DNA from 2 places in the Massilimicrobiota sp. SW1139 genome. Region 2 is predicted to be linked to the other one. Evidence: a T-box and tRNA genes for the amino acid it is inferred to sense, from the RefSeq annotation. Region 2 holds a T-box; the other holds one or more tRNA genes.
The links. The T-box of region 2 lies ahead of metG (methionine--tRNA ligase). A T-box ahead of a tRNA ligase gene usually reads a tRNA of that ligase, here a tRNA-Met.
Positions count from the first base shown of each region.

Region 1: it has a tRNA-Met gene. The T-box ahead of metG (methionine--tRNA ligase) is inferred to sense a tRNA for this amino acid. The anticodon was not compared.

Region 1 covers NZ_SJOR01000007.1:88,647-93,071, forward strand. The annotation lists gene E0K96_RS05840 (nicotinate phosphoribosyltransferase) at 1-885, shown strand, start outside; gene E0K96_RS05845 (prephenate dehydrogenase) at 912-1,742, shown strand; tRNA gene E0K96_RS05850 (tRNA-Cys) at 1,963-2,037, shown strand; tRNA gene E0K96_RS05855 (tRNA-Leu) at 2,041-2,129, shown strand; tRNA gene E0K96_RS05860 (tRNA-Arg) at 2,214-2,290, shown strand; tRNA gene E0K96_RS05865 (tRNA-Pro) at 2,305-2,381, shown strand; tRNA gene E0K96_RS05870 (tRNA-Ala) at 2,389-2,464, shown strand; tRNA gene E0K96_RS05875 (tRNA-Ser) at 2,474-2,566, shown strand; tRNA gene E0K96_RS05880 (tRNA-Met) at 2,584-2,660, shown strand; tRNA gene E0K96_RS05885 (tRNA-Asp) at 2,664-2,740, shown strand; tRNA gene E0K96_RS05890 (tRNA-Phe) at 2,749-2,824, shown strand; tRNA gene E0K96_RS05895 (tRNA-Met) at 2,851-2,927, shown strand; tRNA gene E0K96_RS05900 (tRNA-Ile) at 2,968-3,044, shown strand; gene E0K96_RS05905 (HAD-IC family P-type ATPase) at 3,172-4,425, shown strand, end outside.
Region 2 covers NZ_SJOR01000005.1:81,926-86,350, reverse strand. The annotation lists gene E0K96_RS04710 (iron-containing alcohol dehydrogenase) at 1-635, opposite strand, end outside; gene E0K96_RS04705 (hypothetical protein) at 647-1,105, opposite strand; gene E0K96_RS04700 (DUF4299 family protein) at 1,542-1,883, opposite strand; T-box leader at 2,047-2,245, shown strand; gene metG (methionine--tRNA ligase) at 2,208-4,202, shown strand; gene E0K96_RS04690 (YwqG family protein) at 4,288-4,425, shown strand, end outside.

The DNA of each region.
Region 1 (4,425 bases), on a different contig from region 2:
GATTTTGGAATACCTGTATTAGGAACAATGGCACATTCATTTGTACAGTCTTTTGATTCGGAATATGAAGCATTTAAAGCTTATGCTCAAATTTATCCTGATAATTGCGTTTTACTTGTTGATACTTATGATACTTTAAAAAGTGGTGTTCCTCACGCTATACGCGTTGCTGAAGAGGTTTTAGCACCAATGGGGAAAAGATTAAAAGGAATTCGTTTAGACAGTGGAGATATTGCTTATTTAACTAAAAAAGCCAGAATGATGTTAGATGTTGCAGGATTGCATGACTGTAAAATTACAGTTTCTAATTCATTGGATGAGTATTTAATTCGTTCAGTGTTGGAACAAGGCGCTCAGATAGATTCATTTGGTGTAGGTGAAAATATGATAGTCTCTAAATCTTCACCAGTTTTTGGTGGTGTATATAAACTTGCTGCTATTGAAAAAGATGGAGAAATTATTCCTAAAATTAAAATATCTGAAAATACTGAAAAAATTACAAATCCAGGATTTAAAAAAGTTTATCGTTTAATTGAAAAAGAAACTCATAAAGCCATTGCTGATATTATTGCTTTCCATGATGAAGTTTTAGATGAAAATCAAGATCTTACAATTTATCATCAATTAGATGCATGGAAACATAAAACACTTTATGCTGGAACATATGAAATTCAACCATTGCAGACACTTGTGTTTGAAAATGGAAAAAATGTTTATCCATATTATTCTTTAGATGAAATTAGAGCATATTCTAATCAGCAAAAACAATTATTATGGGATGAAATTTTCCGTTTAGAATACCCTCATTTGTATTATGTTGATTTAACTCAAAAATTATTAGATTATAAGCTAAAAATGTTAGCGAAAGGAAAAAAAGGACATTAGTCCTTTCTTTTTAAAGGATTTTATTTATGATTATTACAGTTGTAGGATTAGGTGTTATTGGTGGTAGTTTTGTTAAAGCTTTAAAAGGAAAAGGATATGATGTTTATGGAGTGGATTGCGATCAGCAGACTTTAGAAATGGCGAAAGCTGAAGGATGTATTATTGAAGGGTATCTTGATGGACATCAGATTATTTCACAGAGTGATTTAACGATTATTTGTTTGTATCCATCAAAAGTTTTAGATTTTATTTCTGAACATACTTTTAAAAAAGGAAGTATTGTTACAGACGTTGTTGGTATTAAATCATATTTTTTAAATCAGGCTTTATCAAGAATAGATCAGGATGTCGAATATATTAGTGGTCATCCTATGGCTGGTCGTGAAAAAAAAGGCTATTTGTATGCCAGTCAGGAAGTTTTTCAAAATGCAAATTATATAGTTATTCAGCATGAACATAATCAGATAGATAAAATTGAATGGATGCGTCAATTTGTAGGACAACTAGGTTTTAAGAGTGTGAAAATCATGAGTCCTTATGATCATGATGAAATTATTTCCTATACATCACAATTACCACACACATTAGCTGTCGCATTGATGAATAGTGATGATGAAAAATATGAAACAGGTAAATATATTGGAGATTCATTTCGTGATTTAACGAGAATTGCTAATATCAATGCAGATTTATGGGCAGAACTTTTCTTTCATAATCGTGATTATTTATTGGTTTCTATGGAGCGTTTTGAAAAGCAATTTGATTTGTTAAAACAAGCTATTGCTTCAGGGGATGAAAAATCTTTAAAGGAAATGTTTTGTCAATCATCTAAGCGTAGAGAAAAGTTAGAAAAATAAGTCATCAAAAATTAAGAGAGTAGATTTATCAATGAAAAGATAAAGATACTCTTTTTTTAAAAAAAATATATATTTTAGAGAATAAAAAAGCTTTGAATTTAAGAAGTAAAATTAAAATATGGAGTCAAATGAGAGCAATCATTTGTAAAAAAAACGAAAAAAGGTATTGCATAAATGTGGAAAATATTATATACTAGGTGAGCAACGAGTTAAGGAAGTTGGTTCCATAGCCAAGTTGGTAAGGCTACAGACTGCAACTCTGTCATCGTCGGTTCGAGTCCGGCTGGAACCTCCAACTGCCCAGGTGGCGAAATTGGTAGACGCACAGGACTTAAAATCCTGCGGACCTTAAAATCCGTGCCGGTTCGACTCCGGCCCTGGGCACCATTCAAAAAAAGATTTTGAAAAAAATGAAAAAAAGTGTTGCAATTGAATAAGAAATGTGATATTATTGAATGGCACTGTTAAGAGGCGCTAGTAGCTCAACTGGATAGAGTGCTTGACTACGGATCAAGAGGTTGTGGGTTCGATTCCTGCCTAGCGCGCCAATCAAATATACGAACGGGAAGTAGCACAGCTTGGTAGTGCACCTGGTTTGGGACCAGGGGGTCGCAGGTTCGAATCCTGTCTTCCCGACCATTGTAATGGGGCTTTAGCTCAGCTGGGAGAGCGCCTGCTTTGCACGCAGGAGGTCAGCGGTTCGATCCCGCTAAGCTCCACCATTATGTTGCGGAGGTTTACCCAAGTCCGGCTGAAGGGATCGGTCTTGAAAACCGACAGGGGATGAAAGTCCCGCGGGGGTTCGAATCCCTCAACCTCCGCCATTTATTAAATTTCATATCGCGGGATGGAGCAGTCTGGTAGCTCGTCGGGCTCATAACCCGAAGGTCGTTGGTTCAAATCCTTCTCCCGCAACCAAATGGTCTGGTAGTTCAGTTGGTTAGAATGCCGCCCTGTCACGGCGGAGGTCGCGGGTTCGAGCCCCGTCCAGACCGCCATTTGTTTTGGTTCCGTAGCTCAGTCGGTAGAGCAGAGGACTGAAAATCCTCGTGTCGCTGGTTCGATTCCGGCCGGAACCACCATTTTTATCAAAAACGATTCACTACATGGCGGGGTAGCTCAGTTGGCTAGAGCAATCGGTTCATACCCGGTGGGTCGGGGGTTCGAATCCCTTCCCCGCTACCATTAAGTTTAATAGTGGTGAATACCACTTTTTATTTTACTTGGACCCTTAGCTCAGTTGGTTAGAGCTATCGGCTCATAACCGATCGGTCGAAGGTTCGAGTCCTTCAGGGTCCACCAAGATGTATGCAACCTCTTTATGAGGTTTTTTTATTTTTTTATATTATAATTTGTGTTATGATATTTTTATGATATTCATATATATTTCATAACAATGTTATATATTGATATAAAAGTAGGTGATTTGATGGATGATATGAAATATATGGGGTTAACATATCAACAGGTAGATGAACGTAAGCAACGAGGGCTTATTAATATATCACATGATAATATTTCAAAAACAAAAAAACAAATTGTTTTAGAACATACTTTGACTTATTTCAACTGTTTAAATGTTTTTTTAGCAGCCATTATTATTTCTACTGGTCGTTGGACCAATTTAACCTTTATGGTTGTCATCTTTATTAATGCTTTTATTGGTATTTATCAGGAGTTTAAGGTTAAGAAAATTATTGATCAGTTAACTGTTGTGACAGTTAAGAAAGTAAAAGTTATAAGAAATCAAGAAGAAATCATTATTCCTACGGAAGAATTGGTTTTAGATGATATTGTTTTTTTAGAAATGGGTAATCAAATAGGAAGTGACTGTATCGTTTTAAGTTCGCAGGGAATGGAAGTTAATGAAGCTATGTTAACTGGTGAATCTGAACCTGTTAAGAAGTATAAAGATGATGAGTTACTTTCAGGTAGTTTTGTAGTTGCCGGAAGTGCTTATGCGAAGGTTATTCGTGTAGGGAATGATAATTATTCCACTAAGCTTGTTCATAAAGCGAAAAATAAAAATAAAGCTTCTTCTGAAATGAAAGATTCTATTGAAAAAGTGATTAAAGTTTTAAGTGTTGTGATTATTCCAGTTGGTATCGTATTGTTTTTTTCACAACGTAGTGCCTTTCCAAATGATTTAGCCAGTGCCATTGTCAAAACTGTAGCTGGTGTCGTTGGAATGATTCCTGAAGGTTTGGTTTTATTAACAAGTTTATCATTTATCATTGGTGTTGGAAAATTGGCGCGTAAAAAGGCCTTGATTCAAGAAATGGAAGCTATTGAAGCTTTAGCAAGGGTAGATGTCTTATGCTTAGATAAAACAGGAACCATTACAACAGGTGAACTCAAAGTTGAAGAAGTGATACCTGTTGAGGCATATCGTTTAAAGGAAATAGAATATATTATGGGTGTGATGGCTCATGAGTTTGATGATGTCAATGCAACGCAATTAGCATTGCAAGACTATTTCTTTAAACAAGACAACGTTATTGTGAATAAACGTATTCCTTTTTCATCTCAAAGAAAGATGCGTGCCTTAAGTATTCAAGGAAATGGTAACTATGTCTTAGGAGCACCAGAATTTTTATTACCATCAGATCATGTTGTTTTAAATCAGGCTGATGAATACGCCCAAAAGGGATTTCGTGTTCTTTTGTTAGGAAAAACAGATTTG
Region 2 (4,425 bases):
GCATCACTGATTGGATTTTTCTGTGAACATGTATAAGCTTCAATAGCATGTGTTAAAGCATCAATACCTGTGGAAGCTGTTGTCTTGAGAGGCAGGTTTTGAGTTAAGACAGGATCGAGGAAAGCAACATGACTTTGAATATGTTGTGAAATGATTTCCAGTTTGACTTGCTTTTCAGGATGACTGACTACGGCGACACATGTCGCTTCACTACCAGTCCCACTTGTTGTTGGAATCGCAAAGAATGGCACATCTTGACCAAGTTTTAAATCTTCAAATCCTAAAATATCTTCAATGGATTCACATTCCTGTGATAACATCAAATAAACACCTTTGGCTGTATCTAAAACACTACCACCACCTAAAGCAATCAATCCATCACAATTTTCTTTAATATAATAATCTTGAATATCTTCAATTGTATGAATAGAAGAATCAACAGGAATATCTGTATATAGACTATAATCTAATGATAAATGTTTGGTAAGAATATCAACATATTTGAGTTGATATAAAACATGGTCTGTTAAAATCAGAGGATGTTTCATATGATATTGTTGACATTCGTATTCAAGTTGGCTTAAAGCATTTTGCCCAGCACATACCTTTGTTTTATTGACAAATTCAAAATACATAATGATCCCTCCTAAGCAAATAAAGCTTTTATATAAATCAATAAAGTCGGTTTATATTTCTTTTCCTGATGATTTAAAATACGTTTTGTCATAAAACGAGGGAAAAGATAAGTTTCCACCAAATCAACACATCTGACAAATCTCATACTTTCAAAAACATCTCCTCTTAAAGAAAAACGATGTTCTAAATAAGCACTTTTGACACTCATCATACCTGTAAAAACAAGCAAAGCTGTCTGAATGCTTTTAAAGGTAATACAAATATCAGGTTTTACATTTTTGACTTTCTGTAATCCTTTTTGATATGTGTATTTGATTGTGATGGAAGGTCCATGCATGACTTGTAATGTTAAAAATTTATCTTGTTTCCATCCATCTAATTCTTCTTTCATACGTGGATCATCATGATAAAGAACTTTCATACCACGATATAAAAACTGCATCACAACCCAAATAATCAGCTTTTTCATATGCACTCACTCCTTATCAATATTATAACATTTAAAAAAGTGATAGTAAAAAGATAAAACTTGACCATTATTTTTTATACATTATCCTTTTCCCTTCATCGTGTTTATGGTTTCAATAATGATAAGAACAATATAAATAATCAAAGTTATGATATATATAATAGAATAAGAAGAAATAAAAGAGATGACACTATCTCTTTGCGTATTAATAATCAATAGATAAATCAATAACAAAGCGGTGAAAAGAGAATTGGCTTTTTTAAGATAACTTTGATTATGATACTTTATGTTTAAAATCTTTATTATGATACAAGAAACAACAATGAACTCTAAAATAATACCTAAAATCATTTTTTTACCTTCCTTTCATGTGTTCAATATTTGTATTTATAAGATTGCTCAAATAATCAAAATATTATAATTGTTATAAGTTATTTTATAGACTCTTCAATTCATCTAAAGTTAATCCTCTTACTAAAATAAAATTGCTATCTTCAGCAAGGATATAAGGCTGTAATTTTTTAAGACATGTTCCATAATCCATTTGACCTATCATCGAATCATTTGTCGTGCTGATAAGAGCGATTCTCCATTGTGATATACGCTGACCTTCAACCTCAAAATGTATTTGAGGCTGTTTTAAGAACATTGTTTTCACACCTTCAGTTAAACTCATTGCACCAAATACACTCCCATCAGATTGCTTATAAAAATGAGGTTTAGCTTTATAAGCATCATCCCAATTGACAGTTTTTTTCTTTTTGTTAAATAAACCCATAAAATCAGTCCTTTCTATTCTTATTAATTTCATTATATCATTAGAACTGTAATGAAATCATTGATTTCGCTTATTAAAAAAAAGATTGATTTCTATTTCGCAAAAAATAGTTATGAAACTTTATTGACTTTAAAAAAAATATTTGATAATGTTTAAGAGTATAAAAAAGGCAAAGAACAGCAGAGATTAAAAGGGCGTTGTAGAGAACTGATGGTTGGTGCAAATCAGGACATAACTTTTATGAAGATGGGCTGGGAGCTGTTATCTTGAATAGTGAGAGATAAACGTTAACTGCGTTAAAGTTTTGAGGGTATATCGACAGATATAAAAAAAGGTGGTACCGCGTATAATACGTCCTTTTATAAGGACGTTTTTTATTTTGAAGGAGGAGATATGATGAAAGATCCAAAAGATTATTATTTAACTACAGCGATTACTTATACTTCAGGAAAACCTCATATTGGAAATACATATGAAATTATTTTAGCTGATGCTATTGCAAGAAGTAAAAGACAGGAAGGATACAATGTTTATTTTCAGACTGGAACTGACGAACATGGACAAAAGATTGAGTTAAAAGCTCAAGAAGCTGGTATTCCACCTAAACAATTTGTTGATGAAAAAGCAGCTGTTGTCAAAGAAATTTGGGATATGATGGATACAACATATGATCGTTTCATGAGAACAACAGATGAATACCATGTGAAACAAGTGCAAAAAATCTTTAAGAAATTATATGATCAGGGAGATATTTATCTAGGACATTACGAAGGTAAATATTGTACAGCATGTGAATCATTCTTTACTGAATCTCAATTGGTTGATGGAAAATGTCCTGATTGTGGTGGAGAAGTTCATGATGCCAAAGAAGAAGCTTATTTCTTTAAGTTATCTAAATATGCTGATCGTTTAATTCAACATATTGAAGAACACCCTGAATTTATTCAACCTGTTTCAAGAAAGAATGAAATGATGAATAACTTCTTAAAACCAGGTTTACAGGATTTATGTGTTTCACGTACTTCATTCAAATGGTCTATCCCTGTAGACTTTGATCCTAAACATGTTGTGTATGTATGGATTGATGCTTTAACAAACTATATTACAGGACTTGGTTATGATGTTGATGGAAATCATGGTGAATTATATAAGAAATATTGGCCAGCAGATTTACACTTAATTGGTAAAGATATCGTGAGATTCCATACGATTTATTGGCCTATTATGTTGATGGCTTTAGATATTCCTTTACCAAAACAAGTTTTTGGACATCCTTGGTTATTACAAGGTGAAAGCAAAATGTCTAAATCTAAAGGAAATGTAATCTATGCAGATGATTTGGTTAAAATCTTTGGTGTCGATGCTGTCAGATACTATGTTTTACATGAAATTCCTTATGACAATGATGGAAGTATCACATGGGATTTATTAGTTGAACGTATTAATTCTGATTTAGCTAATATTTTAGGTAACTTAGTCAATAGAACAATTGCCATGACAAATAAATATTTTGATGGTATTGTGACAAATCCAGGTGTGAGTGAACCTGTTGATGATGAATTAAAAGAAATTGCTTTAGCTATGCCAAAGAAAGTTCAGGCTTACATGGATGAATTTAAAGCATCTAAAGCCTTAGATGAAATCTTTGTATTACTAAGAAGAACAAATAAATATATTGATGATACAATGCCTTGGGCACTTGCAAAAGATGAAAGCAAGAAAGATCGTCTCGCAACAGTTCTTTATAACTTAATTGAAGCCATCCGTTTTGCTGCTATTGCATTAGAACCATATATGCCTTCTACATCTACAAAGATTTTAGATCAAATCAATACAGATCAAAGAAACTTCTTAGACTTAAATACTTTTGGTTTATATCAAGAAGGAACAAAAGTCACTGAAAAACCTCAACAGTTATTTGCAAGATTAGATCCTAAAGAAGTAGAAAAGAAAGTAGCAGCTTTATATCCTCAAAAAGAAGAAAAACAAGAGGATGACAATCAAATTACAATTGATGATTTTGCGAAAATTGAATTGGTTGTAGGTACAGTTGAAAAATGTGAAAAACATCCTGATGCTGATAAGCTGTTAGTTTCTCAAATCAATATTGGTAAAGAAACAAGACAGATTGTCAGTGGTATTGCAGATTTCTATACACCAGAAGATATGATTGGTAAGAAAGTTATTGTTGTATCTAACTTGAAACCTGCAAAATTAAGAGGTGTTGAATCTCAAGGTATGATTCTTGCAGGATCTAAGAAAAAAATGTTAGAACTTGTGTCTGTAGAAAACTTACCAAATGGTACAAAAATAAGATAAAGAGAAGATCCGTCAAGGATCTTTTTTTGTTAAAGAATGATGATGGGATGTGATATAATAATAAAAATGGAAATGAGGGGAAAAAATGTATAATAATAAGGATCAATTTATTCAGAATGTTATGGATACATTTCAACAAACAACAGCTTTTTATTTAACAATTGTTTGTTGTCTGTTTTTTAGTATAGTAGGACTTTATTTTTCAATAACCATGTTTCCAAAT